Regions from separate parts of the Bacillus sp. SRL543 genome, predicted to be linked through region 1. Evidence: riboswitches for the same ligand, from Rfam matches in the RefSeq annotation. Region 1 holds a riboswitch; each other region holds the start of a gene.

Region 1 (4,213 bases):
TGATTTCCCGGCTCAGCTTCAGATCGTACAGCCTCTTGTCAAGCCGGTCTGCAAATTGGAGCATATCATTGACTTCTTGGAACTTCATCTGGTCGCCTGACGTTTCCGCTTCCTTCCTCATCTGCGGGATTGTCTGATCATGCAGTTCCTCGAGCTTGATCTCGCCTGCTGCGATATAGACATTGAGAGCGTGAAAATATTCCTTGTTCGTGTCATATAACTTTTCCAGCATATGGATGTCAGACAAGAGGACATTTTTGCTGCGGTCCAGCTTTACGCTGATCCGGTCAATCTGCGCTCCTGTTTTTTGATATTTGGAGAGAATCTCCTGGACAGAATCGGAGATTTTTCCGAACATGCGGGAAAACAGAGACTGCTTGCCCTGCTTCAGTTCATCCGGGTTCATATCATTGAGGCGCTTCATCAGGTCATTGATGATATCACCAACCTCGCCGATATCCTTCTTCTGGACATGCTCGAGCATGCTGTGCGAGAAGGTGAGCAGCTTTGTCTGCGCCTGGGTGCCATAGGCAATCATGGCCTGATGGTTGCTCGGGTCGATCTGCTCTGCGATCTGATAGGCCCGCGCCCGGTTTTCTTCCGGGATCACGTCTATTAGCTTCACCGGTCTATCTTCCTTTGCAAGCTCGAGGGCAGGTCCGCCGTTACTGTCGCCAAACGGGTCGGCAAGGATATCATCCATAAGACTGCCCGTCTTTTTCGTTAATGATGGGTTTTGTTCGCTCATTTCAGCCTCCTGCTTTCTTCAGGTAATCGGTTTTCCTTCCATGTCTTAATCGAGTTCTTTGCTACGTCTATTTCAAAATTCAGATTGTCTATATCATCGGAAATCACTTCATACAAATCTTTCTCTACCGTCTGGGAGAGTTCATTGATGGTCCTTCGGGTTTCCAGCAGCGACTGGTCGATTTCAAGGTTCTTCTTCGGCTGGGTGGAAAGGAACACATATTTCTCGCTCATTTCCACAAGAGAATCAAGATGGGAAAAATAAAACCGCTCCGCCTGGTAAAAACGCTTCGGCTCTTTCTTGGTCAGCCTGTAAATCTTCCTTGTGATTCTCATCAGCTCAATCCGCTGCTTCAAAGAAGGAAGATGGCGGATCGCAAACAAGGACATGTGCAGTCGGGAAATTTTCTTTTTCCCTTCTGCAAGGTTTGTCTTAATATACTTATATTCCCTCCGCGTCAGCCCGTGCTTCCTGAGGAAACGGACGCGCCCGATCTGGAATGCGGTTAGATACACCAGCACGGCCGCACCGCCTGCTATCAGCCCCGACAAGAAAAACGTCTGGTCAAATCCGAAATAGCTGACCGTCCAGACCGACCCGGCGAACGGGACAGCCAGTACCGTGCCTATAAGAAACGAAACAATCCGGTTCATTCATATCGACTCCTGACATAAAATCCTGCTTTACCTGTACATACGTATAAAGACAATAGGTTTCACCCAATCTCCCGCACTGACAGAAAAAGTAAGATCATCTTATTTAATTCAACAATACACGATAAAACTCCTCTTTTCCATAGACCAGGACTGTAAGATGGGGTAGGTCTTGAGGCGTAGAAAGGCTGGCACCGCTGCCTTCCGATTATTGCTGTTTTCTGTCGAAAAGTTTAGCTCATAAAAATAGTGTCAAATCCAAAGATTTAACACTTAAGTTATCATATGTATAGTCAATTGCTGCTTATTGTTTTTCTTCGTCCTGCTTCTTGCTCTCTGCTGAGCTCCAATATAGGTGAGTGCCATTGATGAAGCTATGGATCTCCCCTAATGAAATCCCGCTGCTTTTTGCTTCTAAGATCAATTCAAGCCAATCCCTGTCAACCTTTTCCGGCAACATCATCTCAACTTCTCCCTATTTGCGGCAGCCCGGCCGTCATAGCTCTGCAGAGCCTTAGACCCGAGGCTTTGCGTCCTTATTTTTCAATAAGTTTGCATTTCACAAAATGTAAAGATGGGAATATCTACCCTCATGAAGTAAGACTCAAACCAATCGATATGGTGCCTTTTTCGATTGGTTACAACCCCCCAATCGAAATTTGTCGAACCAGCACAAAAGATAACCCGGCTAAACAGGTCCAGAATAACAAAAGAGAGTGAAGGAATTAGTTCCTCCACCCTCTTTTAATGCTACACAACTGCAGCATGTTTCTCGCTATATGATGACAGCTGGCGATCCAGTTTCCTGCCTGCAGCCATCAGGTTGGCCAGGCATTCCTTGCGGAGGCTGTCTGTACAGATGAAATTAAAGTTCAGCTCATACTCAATCTGGGAGATGCTCGCTGATAGATTCTTTCCGCTCTCTGCAGCCTTTTTCAGCTGCTCCTCAAAAAACTCTGCTGTGCCAAAAAAATTCATGTTTCTCCATCCTTTCCTTCCAGTAACTGCGCCAAAAGGTTCGGCCGATTAGCTCTGAAAGTACTAAGCACAGAATTCAAAGCCATCCACATATTCACCCTGGCAGCCCGACGATCATAGCTTGCGCCTTAGACTCGAGGCTTTGCGTCCTTATTTTTCAACAAGTTTGCCTTTTTCAATTTTCATACTATTATCATATTACTTTTGGCCCTTTATATCAATTGCAGATTTTAATTTTTATAAAATATAGGCAATAAGAATCTAACTGCTGAAGGAAGTATATTTATTTTTCCTAATAAAAGGGATAGATGTGCCGATAATATTATAAATGGCTATTGCCACAATGAAATATCGGAGGGGCAGCATGAATACGACTAAACGAGGAATAAGCTTTGAGTTGAATAGTTCAGCCAATCCTGATGCAGAGACATTGATCCTTGCACATGGACTGGGTCTGGACCGCACTGTTTGGAAGCTTATTCTTCCACAGTTGGCAGACTACCATACTATAACATTCGACTTTAGGGGACACGGACACAGCAGCATTGCAGAGGGAATTCTGGACTGGAATACTTTAAATGAAGATTTTGAGTCCATCCTGGAAGAGACAGGATCCTCTTCTTTCCACTTTATCGGGCAGGGCCTTGGGGCATACTTCGGCTCCCAATGGCAGGAATTGAACCCGGGCAGCATCCTTTCGTTCATTGTCTTTTCGACCCCTGCCGTAAATTTAGCTGATTGCATCAGGAAATCGCCTTCAGAAAACAGCATGCCGCTTCTTGGTAAAGAAAGTCTGGCAGATTTCTGGATAAGCCACCTTCTTTATAAATCTATCGGCCCTCATTACTTTCTTTTGAAGGAAGCCTGCTCGAAGCTTGATTTGCACACCTATTTTTTAGCAAGGGATTTAATCTCCGGATCATCCATAATCAATTTTAAGCATATGAATATACCCGTACTGTTTTTAGCGGGGGAATTCGACCACTTCTATCCATCTTCCCTTGTCATGCTGAGCAGCGACTATATCAGGCAGAGCAGAAAGTACATCATCCCTTCTGCATCTCATCTGATTCAACTGGACCAGCCGGAATTGACGCTGTCCAAATGCAGGGAGTTCTTAGCCCAGCCGGCAGCAATGGCAGAAGTAAAGCCCGACGCAGGGAGTTCTTATACGCAAAAGCTGCTTCTCCAATTAGAGGCAGCATTCGAGACGCCTCCTCCAAACGAAGATAAGATTCAAGTCTGTATGCTTGATGAATTTAAAGTGACAGCAGGCAACACAGTGATTGAAGGGAAATGGAACCAGCGCAAGGCAAAGGAAATCCTGGCTTACTTGTGCCTTCATGGCCCGGTTTCAAGGAATATTGTAGCAGAGGCCTTTTGGCCTGGGCTGCCGGTTGCCAACGCGCAGAACCAGCTCCGAGTCAGCCTGACCCACCTGCGAAAGACATTCCAAGGAGGCGGGATTCTTGATCCATTCACGATTGAAAACAATATTATCTCAATGAACCGGGATATTGAAATTGACGCCCTGCAGTTCAGCCGCCTGCTCAAACAGGCACTGGAAGCAGAGGACTGGACAGCCATGAAGATTTTGAAATCAAAAGCCGCTGGCAAAATTCCGCCAAAGCTGCTCCCGCAGTTCAAGGCCAAATGGGCAGACGAATACCGCCGGGAATTGGAGCTATCCATCATCAGGCTGCTGAATCTAACCTATAAGCAGCACTTGCATCTGAGGGAAATTTCAGAAGCATTGAACGATATGCAGCTCCTCATGAAGCTGTCCTCTGAGGACACCAGGCTTCATGAAGAAATCAGCGACCTGTACCAGAAA
Region 2 (4,213 bases), 1.5 Mb from region 1:
TCTTTTTAAAAAGGATTTCATAAGAGAGAGACACCTTGAATTCGCGCTCGCCCTCCCAGAGAATGTCTCCTCCATAACGGCTGAGCAGCCATTCCGGCAAATGCGGCCGGTATCCTGTGGCCAGGACAACTTTTTCAGAATACAGCTTGAATGGTGTTTCGGACTGCTTTTGCTGGAGCTGGAGCCCGAAGCCGGATGATGTGCGCTCCATTCCTTGAAGTTCGGCATGAGGCTGGATCCGCGCTTTGGCAGACTCTCCTCCGATGGTCTGGTGATAAAGCTCTTTGTAGATATTGTCCAGCAGCCCCGGCTCGATGCCATTGCGGAGGCCGTTCAAAGTATCCAGTGAATGAATACGTTCCTCGTAAGGCAGGCTGTGAAAATAGTCCACATATTCCGGCGAAAAAAACTCCTGCCCGAGCTTTGTGCTTTCCAGCTGCAGGAATCCGGCAGAGCGGGCCAGCCAGTTCAGCTGAAAATCATGATTTTTCTGGCATTGAAGCAAATCATAAAAAATTTCCGCGGCACTTTGCCCTGAACCAATGACACTGATGGACGCGCCGTCAATCAGCTTTTCCTTATGCTGCAGATAGCGGCTGGAGTGGATGCAGTCTTCCCCCAGGAAATATTTCATATGGTCCGGCACCAATGGTTCATTCCCTGTGCCCAAAACCAGATTTCTGGCAAAATAGGTCTCTTCCTGCCCTTTTTCCATATTCAGCACAGTCACCTCGAAAAAGCGCTCTCCATTTTCCTCCCGGTCCCGCACATCCGCCACTTCCATGCCGAATCTGCAGTTGTCCAGGTTTGAAGCTGCCCATTGGCAGTAGTGGTTGTATTCCTTCCTCGGGATTTCCAGCCGGTGAAAATAGGAAAATTGTGTCAGCCTGTCATGTTCATGCAGATAATTTAAATACGTGTATGGGCTCGTTGGATCAGCAAGGGTGACCAGATCATCCAGAAACGGCACCTGCATCTCCGAGCCTTCGATCAGCATGCCGGGATGCCAGGAGAATTCGGGCGTTTTGTCGAAAAAGAGGGCCGTCAATTCAGGGGCCTTCTGCAGCATAGCTGCCAGGCTTAGATTATATGGGCCGATGCCGATGCCAATCAGACTGTATATTTTCATACTCTTATCCCCTTATCCAGGATTTTTGCAATAAAAAAACTAACAGACATTTATCTGTTAGTTTTTACCCATATTCCCTCTTCTTCAAGCCAAGCCCTGCACATCCTGTCAGCCGGAAGGCGTGTCCATCCGCCTCGCAAAATCGACAAAACGGAACTTGTCCGGCCGGTGCCGCGACTCGGTATATTGAAATAGCGATGCATCATCAAAGTAGATATAATTTTTCACCACAACGACCGAATGGTAGCCTTCCAGGTCGAGCATCCTCCGGTCTTCCTCTGTCGGATCTTCAACCGTGAATTCCTTTTTGGCAAAACTGATTTTCTGGTTCAGCGTATTCTCGATATACTCAAAAATCGAATTGCGGCAAATCTCCTCGGTCAGGCCGGGAACCAGCTTCTCAACCAGGAAATCCTTATCAAGGATGATCCGCTCGCCTTCAATCTTGCGCACACGGCATACTTTCCATATCTTTTCCTCTTCCTTGATATGAAGCTGCCTCATCAAATCAACATCCGGGAAAGATAGCGCAAACTCCGCCACATCGGTTTCCGCCTTCTGCCCCATTTTTCCCGCCAGCTCCTTGAAGCTGACCAGGCCGGAAATCGGGAACTGCAGCTTCTTCAAATCCAGCACCATCGAGCCCTTGCCCCGGATCTTCTGGATGAACCCATTCTGCGCCAGCAGATTCAGCGCCTTCCGGATCGTTTCCCTCGAAGTCTCAAACATCTCGGTCAGCTCATTTTCTGACGGAAGAATGCTTCTTGCAGGATAATATCCATCCTGGATCTTTGATGCCAGGTCTTCGTATATGAGCAGATATTTATTCTTCATTATTAATCACCTATGGATAGTGTAACGTTTTTTTATGAACTTGAAAATGGCTCAAACTTTAAGTAGGTATATATTACCATTAAAATACCTAATTTCCCATTAAAGGTATATGGTACTATATAAGTGGCAAATTTTATGAAAGTAAAAGACGCAAAGCTGCGGGCCTAAGGCTTTTGCTATGGCAGCCGGGCTGCTTGCTATTTTTTTAGCATGACACCTTGCCAGATTACTAGAAAGGTGAAGAAATCATTGAAAAAAATAGAAAATCACAATTTGAAAACAACTATTCAAGAACCAGGTGTCCCCCTGGTTGAAAATATACATATCTATGAAAGCTTATTCTTGAACACATCAGACCTGGCTTACATACTGGATAAAGAAGGCCAAATCCTTAAAGTAAATGAGGCGGCCGTTAAGGCCACAGGATTTAGTGCACAAGAAATTCAAAAGAGGGGATTTTTTCCCTTTGTCTGCAAGGAAGACCTCCCCAAGGCAGAGACAAGCTTCCAGGCAGTATTGCAGGGTTCTACCCAAACACATATTTTCCGGATCAACCGCAGAGACGGCGGGCTGATTCTGTTAAACAGTGTCGCCATCCCGATTATCCAGGAAAACCAAACCATCGGGATCATTGGGATCTCAAAGGATATTACAGCTGAAGAAAACTTAAAGCAAAAGCTCAGCATAAGTGAACAGATGTACAGATCTCTTTTTGACAACCATCCGGATGCCGTATATTCACTGGATTTAAACGGAGATGTGACAGCCTTTAACGATTCCCTCGTCCGTTTGTTCCATTATGATCCCGACATGCAAGGAATATCTTTCAGGCAATTTGTTGCCCCGGAATCTATGAGCCTTGTGCTGCACATGTTTAAACTGGCCGCAAAAGGAAAACCGCAAAACTACAATATGACCGGCATCAACAGATCCGGGGAAAAGTTTGATGCAAATATCACAAATATTCCTATCATTACAGATAATCAGATAACCGGCGTATTCGGGATTGCCAAGGACATCACAGAACTGGCTGATAAGGAGCGCATGCTGCAGAAGGCGGAGGAAAGGCTGAATCTCGCCCAGAAAACGGCTGACTTTGGATATTGGGACTATTATTTCAAAGAAGACTTCGCCTACTGGTCTGAGCATATGTATGAAATGTTCGGAGTATCAAAAGAAGATTTCAATCCTTCCTTTGAATACTACAAAACGTTCATCCACCCTGATGATCTATCGGCATTTCTGAACCGCTATCAAACATCACTTTTTGAAAAAAGGCCCGCAGATATTGAATACCGGATCATCCGGAAAGATGGCAGTGTACGCCGGATGCACCATCAGTCCACCTTGATCCTGGATGAAGGCGGCACCCCTGAACGGGCGGTCGGTATCACGCGTGATGTTACGGAACAGCGTGAGATAGAGAACATGCTGGCGGAAAATACGGAGCAATTCAAGAATTTTTATAATAATGCAGATGTGGGTGTGTGGTCGCTTGACCCTGCTACCAAAAAGGTTTTGATCTGTTCCGATGCTATTCTTGCCATCTACGGCTATACCAAAAAAGAAGTATACAGAAATCCGAATATATGGAATATGTCCATTCACCCTGAAGATGCACAGGAAGTGATGAACAACCAGAATAAAATATCAGAAGGTCAAATTGTCAGGCAGCAATACAGAATCATTGCAAAAGACGGTGGCCTTAAATGGATCAGCGACCACCTCATCCCCATCTATGATGAAAGCGGGAAGCTCATTCGCCTGGATGGCATTGTCGCAGATATCACAGCCCAAAAGCAGGCTGAGGCACAGATGGAATTCCTCGCCTACCATGACTATATGACAGGCCTGCCGAACAGGAGATTATTCGACCAGACCCTGAATGAGGTGTTCCAGGACAAAGATCCTGAAAAGTTCGCCATCATGTACCTGGATCTTGACCGCTTTAAACATATCAATGACACCCTGGGCCATCCAATCGGCGACCGGCTGCTGAAAGAAGTTGCCGGGCGGATTAAGGATTCTATACCAGATGACCATTTTGCGTCCCGGATGGGCGGGGATGAATTTGCCATTATCGTCCCAAAGGCCGCAAGCATCGAGGATGCAAGCATGCTGGCTGCAGAAATAACCAGCAGCATCCAAAAGCCGTTCCATATTGAAGGCTATGAATTATTCATCACCGCAAGCATCGGGATCAGTTTGTACCCCCATAATGGGAGTTCTCCGGAGGAATTGGCGCGTAAT
Region 3 (4,213 bases), 1.9 Mb from region 1:
CTCCATAGTGTTTCCCATGATAAAGATAAGCTTTATGCCGGAAATCCGCAAAATCCTGCCCTGGAAATGGATAAGACCAGGAAAACAATATGGAGCCTGACTGGCATCGATTCCAGGCTGGTAAGGGTTCCTTATGGAAGCAAGCCTTACATGACAAATCCATTCAGGGATGCCCTTGTGCAGAAAGGGTATAAAATGTGGGATTGGAATATCGATACATTGGACTGGAAATACGCGAGGAGCAGTCCGCAGACCATCTTTGAAAATGTGAAAAAAGGGCTTCAGCCAGCGGCAGCAGCAGGAAAGCCCCCAGTCATCCTGATGCATGTGAACAGCGGGACCGTATCCATGCTGCCGCAGATCATCGATTACCTTTACTCACAAGGCTATGAATGCCAGGCTTATGACCCCGATCATCACTTTACAATGAATTTCTGGAAAGATGACAGGCTGTAAAAGAGGCTTGTCCGGAAGCATAGGCATTTGTCTTATTGTCAAAATTATTTGTAAATTATTTCGATGTCTCGCATAGTATAGAGTAATTAATATTTCACGTTCCTTTTGACACTCGGGATATTGTATGTTGCTTAAGACAAATGTGTGCAATGAATCCATGAAATTTTTTCAAGGAGGGGTTATAATGACCGACATCAACAACCGCCAGTTTGTGATTTCCGAAGAAGATTGGTCCCTCCATCGCAAAGGCCACGACGATCAGCAGCGCCACCAGGAAAAAGTACAGGATGCGATCCGGAACAATCTCCCAGATCTGATAACAGAAGAAAGCATTATAATGTCCAATGGCCGTGAAGTGGTGAAAATTCCGATTCGCTCTCTTGACGAATATAAAATTCGTTATAACTATGATAAAAATAAACATGTGGGCCAGGGGGACGGAGACAGCCAGGTAGGCGATGTTGTTGCCAGGGACGGCTCCAGCGGCCAGAAAGGCCCAGGAAAAGGCCAGGGTGCAGGCGATCAGCCGGGAGAAGACTATTTCGAGGCTGAAGTGTCCATGATGGAGCTTGAGGAAGCACTGTTCAAGCAGCTTGAGCTGCCGAACCTGAAAAAGAAGGAACAGGAAGAGCATCTTGTTGAAAACATTGAATTCAATGATATCCGCAAAACAGGATTAATGGGCAATATTGATAAAAAGCGCACAATGATGACAGCCTTTAAACGGAATGCGATGACAGGGAAGCCGGGCTTCTATCCGATCTATCAGGAAGATCTGAAGTTCAAGACATGGAATGAGATTGTAAAGCCTGATTCAAAGGCAGTCGTGCTCGCAATGATGGACACGAGCGGATCAATGGGATTATGGGAGAAGTATATGGCCAGAAGCTTTTTCTTTTGGATGACCCGGTTTTTGCGGACAAAGTATGAAACGGTGGAAATAGAGTTCATTGCCCACCATACAGAAGCGAAGGTCGTCACAGAGGAAGATTTCTTCTCGAAAGGGGAAAGCGGGGGAACCATTTGTTCGTCAGCCTACCGGAAAGCCCTGGAGCTGATCAATGAAAAATATAATCCCAGAAGATTCAATATCTACCCTTTCCACTTTTCCGATGGCGACAATCTCACGTCTGACAATGCCCGCTGTGTGAAGCTTGTTGAAGAGCTGATCGCGGTATCGAGCATGTTCGGCTACGGGGAGGTCAACCAGTACAACCGCCACTCGACCCTCATGTCCGCATATAAGAATATTAAAAATGAACACTTCAGATATTATATCCTCAAACAAAAAGCAGATGTTTTCCATGCGATGAAGAGCTTCTTTCAAAACGAAGAAAATAAAATCTATGCTTAAACACAAACCGGCTGGCGGAATGCCAGCCGGTTTTCCTGTGCAGCCGCACAAAAAAAGCCGTTTAATAAAAAGCGGCTTTCGTTGGCTGCCTGGTTCGGCTGCAGCAATTTTCACTTTTCCAGCGGGATTGCGATGATCTTTCCTCCGATTTGGACGTGGACTGTATCATTGAATACGGCTTTTACAATTCCTTTTAATGAGATCGATGAATTTAATGCCAATGTGGATTGTGCTGATTTTTCCGCCATAAGTATTCCCCTTTGCTTTGTATTTGAAGAGAAGTGGCCTGATTATAGTAAATGAGTTGGTTACTTTCTTTTTGCCACTTTTTTGGAATTCCTAAACCTGATTTGGCGCATCAGGCGGGAAATAAGCCTGGGGATGGGGGAAAGAAAAAAAGCAGCTGCTTATGAATAGCAGACTGCTTTTTCTTCCTTCAGCACGGAGCTTTTGCAGACAGGGCAATCAATATCATGAGTCTGCTTAAATTGGATTTTCTTGAAATCTTTTTTGATGAATGTTGAAAAGCCTTTGTACTTATAGCCGCATTCACAAAAATTTGAGTCTTTGATCAGATGCCTCTGATTGGTCTCTTTGCATAAAAATGTCGGATAAAACATTGTGTTCCCTCTCTTTAAAATGGATTAGGCAAATTAGAAAGGGGTGTGTTATGTTTAAAAGTTTACAAGAATAATATTCTTGGCAACCCGGCTGCCATGACAAATGATTTGTTTTAGGCCCGTGGCTTTGCGTCTTTTACTTTCGTAAAATTTGCCCTTAGTAAGATTAGCACTAAATCATGCTAAAAATAAAGTGTTTGTTAATTTTAAATATTATTTTTTTTCTATAGTGCTATATATTCATATTTGTACAGGTGGTGGATCCCCAATGGGGGATAGCGGAATAACAGCAGCCCGGCCGGCAAGGCCAGGCTGTGATTGATTTTAAGACAGGAACTCTGCAGGATTGAGTCCGAGCTCCCGGCAGATGTCACTGACTGCCTGCTGCTCATTCGGGTCAAAATGCCCGTCTGCAAAGCCGATCGCAATGCAGTAGCGGGCCACTAGCCTGGCGATTTCCGGCTTTGTCCGTATCCTGCCAAGCGCCTTGAATGCCTCTGCCCTGCCGATTGAAGGATCGCGTTCAATTTTCTGGACGTACAGGTTGAATTGCTGGATGACTTTCTGGGTATCAAAAACGCGAAGCTCATCGCTCTGATTGACGAACTCAAGCATTTTCTGGCGTTCTGCCGGATCCAGCCTTCCATCAGCCATCGCTACAAGCGCACATGCTGCCACGACTGCCTCAAGGACGTCCTGGCTCTTGAAGCGGTTAAAGAGATCTTGTGCTTTCCTTTTTTGCTGATTGGCCCATTCCGAGTAATCGGTCTGGGATGGAGACCAGGCATTTCCGCAGCTGTTGCAGGTAAACTTCAGCTGTTTCTTCCCGATGAATCCGCCAAGCAGCCCGACAGGTCCAAGGATCAGGCCGCCAATAGCCGCTTTGCCGAGACCGAATCCCTTTTCTCCGGTGCGTACATTTGTGGAATGGCAGCGCGGGCACGGAATTTCATCTCCCCCATATGCCTGTGGTGAAGAGTGGGAAGGCTGCCCATAGGAGGGAGCCGGATACGAAGCTTGCGGCTGTGCCTGCTGATAGTTTCCAGAAGCATAGTTCTGCTGTGGGCTTCCGGGATTATAGCTCTGCTGGTAATTTTGGCTTGGCGGTGTCTGCTGTGAATAGCTTTGCTGGTAGGTCTGGCTTTGCCCGAAAGACTGGCTGCCATGGGAAGGCTGGGGGGCCGGCTCATCATCAACTGTCACGCCGAAATTGCGGCAGAGTGCGGCAAGGCCGCCCTGAAAGCCGCTTGCGATGGCGTTGAATTTCCATTCCCCATTATGCCTGTACAGCTCCGCTGTCACGATCGCGGTTTCCACGGTAAAATCCCTTCCAAGGTTGAAGCGGATAAGCTCTTCATTATCCTGTTCATTGAAAATCCGTACATAAGCATTTTCGATATGGCCGAAATTCTGCTGTTTCGCCTGGGCGTCATGGATGGTGATTGTGAAAGCAATCCGGTGGATCGAGTCCGGCACCCTCCGCAGGTCAATCCTGATCTGTTCATCATCGCGTTCCCCTGCACCTGTGCGGTTATCGCCGCTGTATATGATAGAACCATTCCCGCCGTTAGGGTTGTTATAAAAAACGAAATCAAGGTCGCTATGTACTTTTCCTGATGCGCCTAATAAAAAGGCAGATGCGTCCAGATCATAGTTGGATCCTTGCCGGCTGATATCCCAGCCTAATCCAACGACAACATTTTGAAGCCCGGGGCGGTTCTTGGTCAAATCGACCTTCTGTCCTTTGCTGAGCGTCACTCCCATAAATTTCACTCCTTCTTTT
Region 4 (4,213 bases), 1.6 Mb from region 1:
GACTTCAAACCCGTTTCCTTCGTATCGCCTGAGAACGAGAAAGTAAACTCAGTTCAGTTTGTGTTAAAAACAGAAAGCATTAAACAGGAAGAAACGGAAGAGGTTGAAAAGCCCAAGGAAGAGCCGAAGGGGTTTTGGGCTCGTTTGAAGGCGCTGTTTTCATAAGTGAGAGAGAGGTGCCGGCCTTTGGGGGCTGGCGCCTTTTATTATATGGCTGGCATTAGAACTTTCTATTATTCTATTAAAATATATTGTAATAGATGGATATATTGGATTATTATTAATATAAGTTAAAATATGGAAGGTGAGAAAATTAAAATGAAAAAGTCCAGTGCTTTAGCCATTTCTGCTTTGTTGATCCTAAGTGTATCTTTCTCTGTAAGTGCTGAAGCAAAAACACCGGCAGCTGCTAAAACCTATAAGAATTGTACTGAATTAAACAAGGATTATAAAGGCGGAGTAGCCCGTTCTTCTTCTGTAAAAAACAAGGGCGGTAAAACTAAATATAAACCGTATGTATCCCAGGCGCTGTATGATGCCAATAAAACGAAGGATCGGGACGGCGACAAAATAGCTTGTGAAAAGTAAAAAGTTGAAATCAGAGTTTTTGCTTAAAGTTTACAGGCGGGATATCAGAATAAAGAAGGTACAGGCCTGCTGGGCTGGCGCCTTTTTTTAGAGAGCCAAGGGGACAGGTCCCTTGGCTCTTTTTGATACTGGGCCACGGTACCTGTCCCCATGGCTTCCGGTACCTGTCCCCATGGCTTCTTATTCCCATTTCAGGGCATACTTTTCATAAGCAGCTGGTGAGGAGTGGGAAGATGCAAAAAGTGAGTGTGGTTAAACAGAGTGTTAAGAATGTGCAGAAGGGCCAGGTGGAGAAGGGGCAGTCGCATAAGCTGGCATGGTGGCAGCTTTCTTTGATTGGGATTGGCTCTGTGATTGGGGCGGGGTTCTTTTTGGGATCCGGTTTGTCGATTCACTCGGCGGGTCCTTCTGTGCTGATTGGATATCTGCTGGCCGGATTGACGGCTTATTTTGTTTTTAGTGCACTGGCTGAGATGACGGTGCAGGATCCGCAGCCCGGTTCGTTCCGGACATATGCGGGACAGGCATTCGGCCATTATGCGGGATTTATGAGCGGCTGGATTTACTGGGTGGCGGGAGTGCTGATCATGTCGAGCGAAGTGACGGCACTGGCCATTTTTACTCAATTATGGCTGCCGGATGTTCCTATCTGGATTTTTTCGATCATTTATTCTGCCATTGCATTAGGCATTAATTTTCTCGGTGTAAAAAATTTCGGAAGCATTGAATCGTTTTTTGCTGTCATAAAAATTTCTACGCTCATCAGTTTTATTTTCTTCGGGATTCTAGCAGCGTTTGGGGTACTCTCACCCGAGACGGCAGGTGAATCGTCCACCTTTTTATCGGAGGGGATTTTTCCGAATGGGTTTTCAGGGTTATGGTCTGCAATGATATTCATTTTGTTCTCTTATGGGGGAATTGAAGTGATCGGGGTTTTGGCTACGGAACTTAGAAACAAAGAAGACGTGCCAAAGGCAGGGAGCTTTCTGGTTGCAGCTTTGACAATCCTTTATGTGGTCAGCATCCTCTTTATCCTGATGATGATTTCTTTTCATAACATAAATGAAGATAAAAGCCCTTTCGTGGCTGCTTTATCACAATTCAATATTCCTTTTCTGGATAGCATCTTCAATGTCATTTTAATAAGTGCGGCTTTTTCGACGATGGTGGGGTCTCTTTTTTCAATAACAAGCATTATCGTGTCTCTTTCAAAGGATGGAGACGCGCCGCAAAGGCTCCAGAAGAAAACGAGGAAAGGAGTGCCGGCAGGGGCGCTGCTGCTGAGCGGAGCGGGGCTCGGTGTTTCTGTCCTGCTTTCATTTCTCTTGCCGGATACCATTTACGAGTATATGACGGCCTCAGCAGGCATCATGCTGATCTTGAACTGGATCATTATCCTGGCGTCGCATATCAAGAAAAGGAAGCAGGTCGGCGCATCTCATGAGAAATATAAATCCTCTGCTTATCCGGTAACCTCCTATCTGGGCATTGTGCTGATTATCTTTACGATTGCGGGTTCGCTTCTCCACGCCAATCAAAGAATGGGCTTGTTTGCGAGCATTGGGTTTGTGCTGATCATTCTTGTTTCGTATCTTCTGGGTTCTAAGTTTGGGAAGTTCAAGAAAATCCATAAAACAGAGGAAGAGTATTAGGGAGTGCCTGCTCTGGATTTTTCCGCGGTTTAAATTGGAAGTCTTGCCGTTTATCCTTTAAAATGAAATATATAAAAGATACAGGCAAATTCATCGAAAGGTGAAGACGCAAAACTACAGGGACTAAAGCCAAAGGCTATGTCTGCCAGTTACCGATTCATCTTTATGAGCGTAGGCTGATCGGTTTCGATTGGTCTATTTTTTATGCTGAAGGATTGAGGAAAACGAAGAGGGACAGCAATGATGAACATACAATTTGCACAAGGTTTTGGATTAGGGGCACTGACTGTTTTATTGGTTGTGATTTATTTTTTCAGAAGATGGAAAAAGAAAGAAACTGACTCTTTTAAAAATCATGAAAATTATATGCATGTGATAGAAAACACCAAAGATTTTCTTTATTATTGCCAAGTATATCCGGAGCTGAAATTTAAATATCTTGGTCCTTCAGCAGAATGCTTTTTCGGTGAAGGTTCTAATGCAGATGCCTATTCAGACGCTGGTGTTGCCTTTAGGGATATCCACCCGGAGGATATGGATATTCTCCAGAAAAAAGTCCATGGACAGGTTGATTTCAATAAAGCAATCGTTCAGCGCTGGAAAGATAAAGACGGTCATTACCGATGGTTTGAAGAGTATGCGACTCCGATATATGAAAATGGGGTGCTGGTCGCTCTTCAAGGTATGGTGCGGAATATTGATGAGAGAAAAAAGCTGGAAGAAACATTGAAATATCGAATCACCCATGATGCTTTGACAGACATCTATAACCGTGATTTCTTTGAGCAAATGATGGAGAAATATAATGAACGTGAGGATACAGCTGCAGCCATTATATTATGTGATTTGGACGGCCTGAAATGTTTGAATGATAACTATGGGCATAAAACTGGAGACTTTCTGATTAAAGAAACAGCACGGCTATTAGAACAATTTTTCAGAGAAAATGCCTATGTTTCAAGGATTGGCGGAGATGAATTTGCGGTTTTCCTTTTAAAAAAGGACAAAGAACAGGTAGAGCTCCTGGTTGAAAAGCTATCTGAAGAGATTAGCAGATATAATGAAAGCAGCCAGGAAGTCAAAATTAACATATCGATAGGCTTTGCGTTCTGCGAAAATTCACTAGGTGTCATGGAAAGCTTATTTGTTGAAGCGGATAACCATATGTATCGAAATAAAAGAATGAAAAAAGGTGCCTGAATTCATCAATAAAGATGGGAGAAAGGCACCTTTCTTCGCAAAAATGGAGGAAAATGATGCCCGCCAAAAAAAGAATCAGAGATTATGGAGTGAAAATAGGAACCCTTCAAACTGGTCCGCGCAATTCTATCACTGATGTGGAAGGGGTAACTGTGGGGCATACAACGCTAAGTGATGGTGATAAACAAACCGGGGTCACTGCAATTGTGCCGCATCCCGGGAATCTTTTTAAAGAAAAGCTGATTGCCGCGACCCATGTGATCAACGGGTTTGGGAAGAGTATGGGGACAATCCAGATCAATGAGCTGGGTACGATAGAATCTCCGATCATCCTGACCAATACGCTGAGCATCGGTACAGCAGCCGAGGCTTTGATTCAGTATATGCTGGAGTCTAATCCCGAAATCGGCCGGACGACTGGAACGGTGAATCCGGTTGTGTGTGAATGCAATGATATGTTTTTGAATGATATCCGGGCTGGGTTCGTAGAGAGGGAGCACGTATTCCAGGCACTGCAGAATGCCTCGGCGGACGTGGAAGAAGGCACTGCTGGAGCAGGGACCGGCATGCTTTGCTATTCTCTGAAGGGCGGGATCGGGACCAGCTCGAGGCTGATGGAAATGGACCATGGAACTTATACGATGGGCGTTCTCGTGCTCACGAATTTCGGCGGCTTAAAGGATCTGCGGGTGAATGGGAAAGCCGTCGGGGAGGAGCTGAGTGAGGCTATCCAGGCTAAGGAGGAGAAGGATAAAGGGTCGGTCATTATCATT

What was found. A riboswitch is a leader RNA that binds a small molecule or an ion and turns the genes downstream of it on or off. The one in region 1 is predicted to bind cyclic di-GMP.
Region 2: linked by a shared signal. The riboswitch ahead of AC4E8B_RS04120 (EAL domain-containing protein) and the one ahead of sinI (DNA-binding anti-repressor SinI) in region 1 are both predicted to bind cyclic di-GMP.
Region 3: linked by a shared signal. The riboswitch ahead of AC4E8B_RS06250 (hypothetical protein) and the one ahead of sinI (DNA-binding anti-repressor SinI) in region 1 are both predicted to bind cyclic di-GMP.
Region 4: linked by a shared signal. The riboswitch ahead of AC4E8B_RS04835 (sensor domain-containing diguanylate cyclase) and the one ahead of sinI (DNA-binding anti-repressor SinI) in region 1 are both predicted to bind cyclic di-GMP.

Annotation. Positions count from the first base shown of each region.
Region 1 covers NZ_OZ481794.1:4,265,037-4,269,249, forward strand. The annotation lists gene AC4E8B_RS21730 (toxic anion resistance protein) at 1-748, opposite strand, end outside; gene AC4E8B_RS21735 (5-bromo-4-chloroindolyl phosphate hydrolysis family protein) at 745-1,401, opposite strand; gene sinI (DNA-binding anti-repressor SinI) at 1,706-1,864, opposite strand; cyclic di-GMP riboswitch class I at 1,882-1,968, opposite strand; gene AC4E8B_RS21745 (hypothetical protein) at 2,152-2,379, opposite strand; cyclic di-GMP riboswitch class I at 2,478-2,560, opposite strand; gene AC4E8B_RS21750 (alpha/beta hydrolase) at 2,744-4,213, shown strand, end outside.
Region 2 covers NZ_OZ481794.1:775,886-780,098, reverse strand. The annotation lists gene AC4E8B_RS04130 (lysine N(6)-hydroxylase/L-ornithine N(5)-oxygenase family protein) at 1-1,129, opposite strand, end outside; gene treR (trehalose operon repressor) at 1,238-1,963, opposite strand; cyclic di-GMP riboswitch class I at 2,079-2,161, shown strand; gene AC4E8B_RS04120 (EAL domain-containing protein) at 2,213-4,213, shown strand, end outside.
Region 3 covers NZ_OZ481794.1:1,197,683-1,201,895, forward strand. The annotation lists gene AC4E8B_RS06235 (polysaccharide deacetylase family protein) at 1-456, shown strand, start outside; gene yhbH (sporulation protein YhbH) at 641-1,810, shown strand; gene AC4E8B_RS06245 (hypothetical protein) at 1,921-2,058, opposite strand; gene AC4E8B_RS06250 (hypothetical protein) at 2,218-2,430, opposite strand; cyclic di-GMP riboswitch class I at 2,509-2,596, opposite strand; gene AC4E8B_RS06255 (TerD family protein) at 2,755-4,194, opposite strand.
Region 4 covers NZ_OZ481794.1:925,769-929,981, forward strand. The annotation lists gene AC4E8B_RS04820 (YhgE/Pip domain-containing protein) at 1-165, shown strand, start outside; gene AC4E8B_RS04825 (excalibur calcium-binding domain-containing protein) at 319-588, shown strand; gene AC4E8B_RS04830 (amino acid permease) at 822-2,240, shown strand; cyclic di-GMP riboswitch class I at 2,314-2,397, shown strand; gene AC4E8B_RS04835 (sensor domain-containing diguanylate cyclase) at 2,481-3,440, shown strand; gene AC4E8B_RS04840 (DmpA family aminopeptidase) at 3,497-4,213, shown strand, end outside.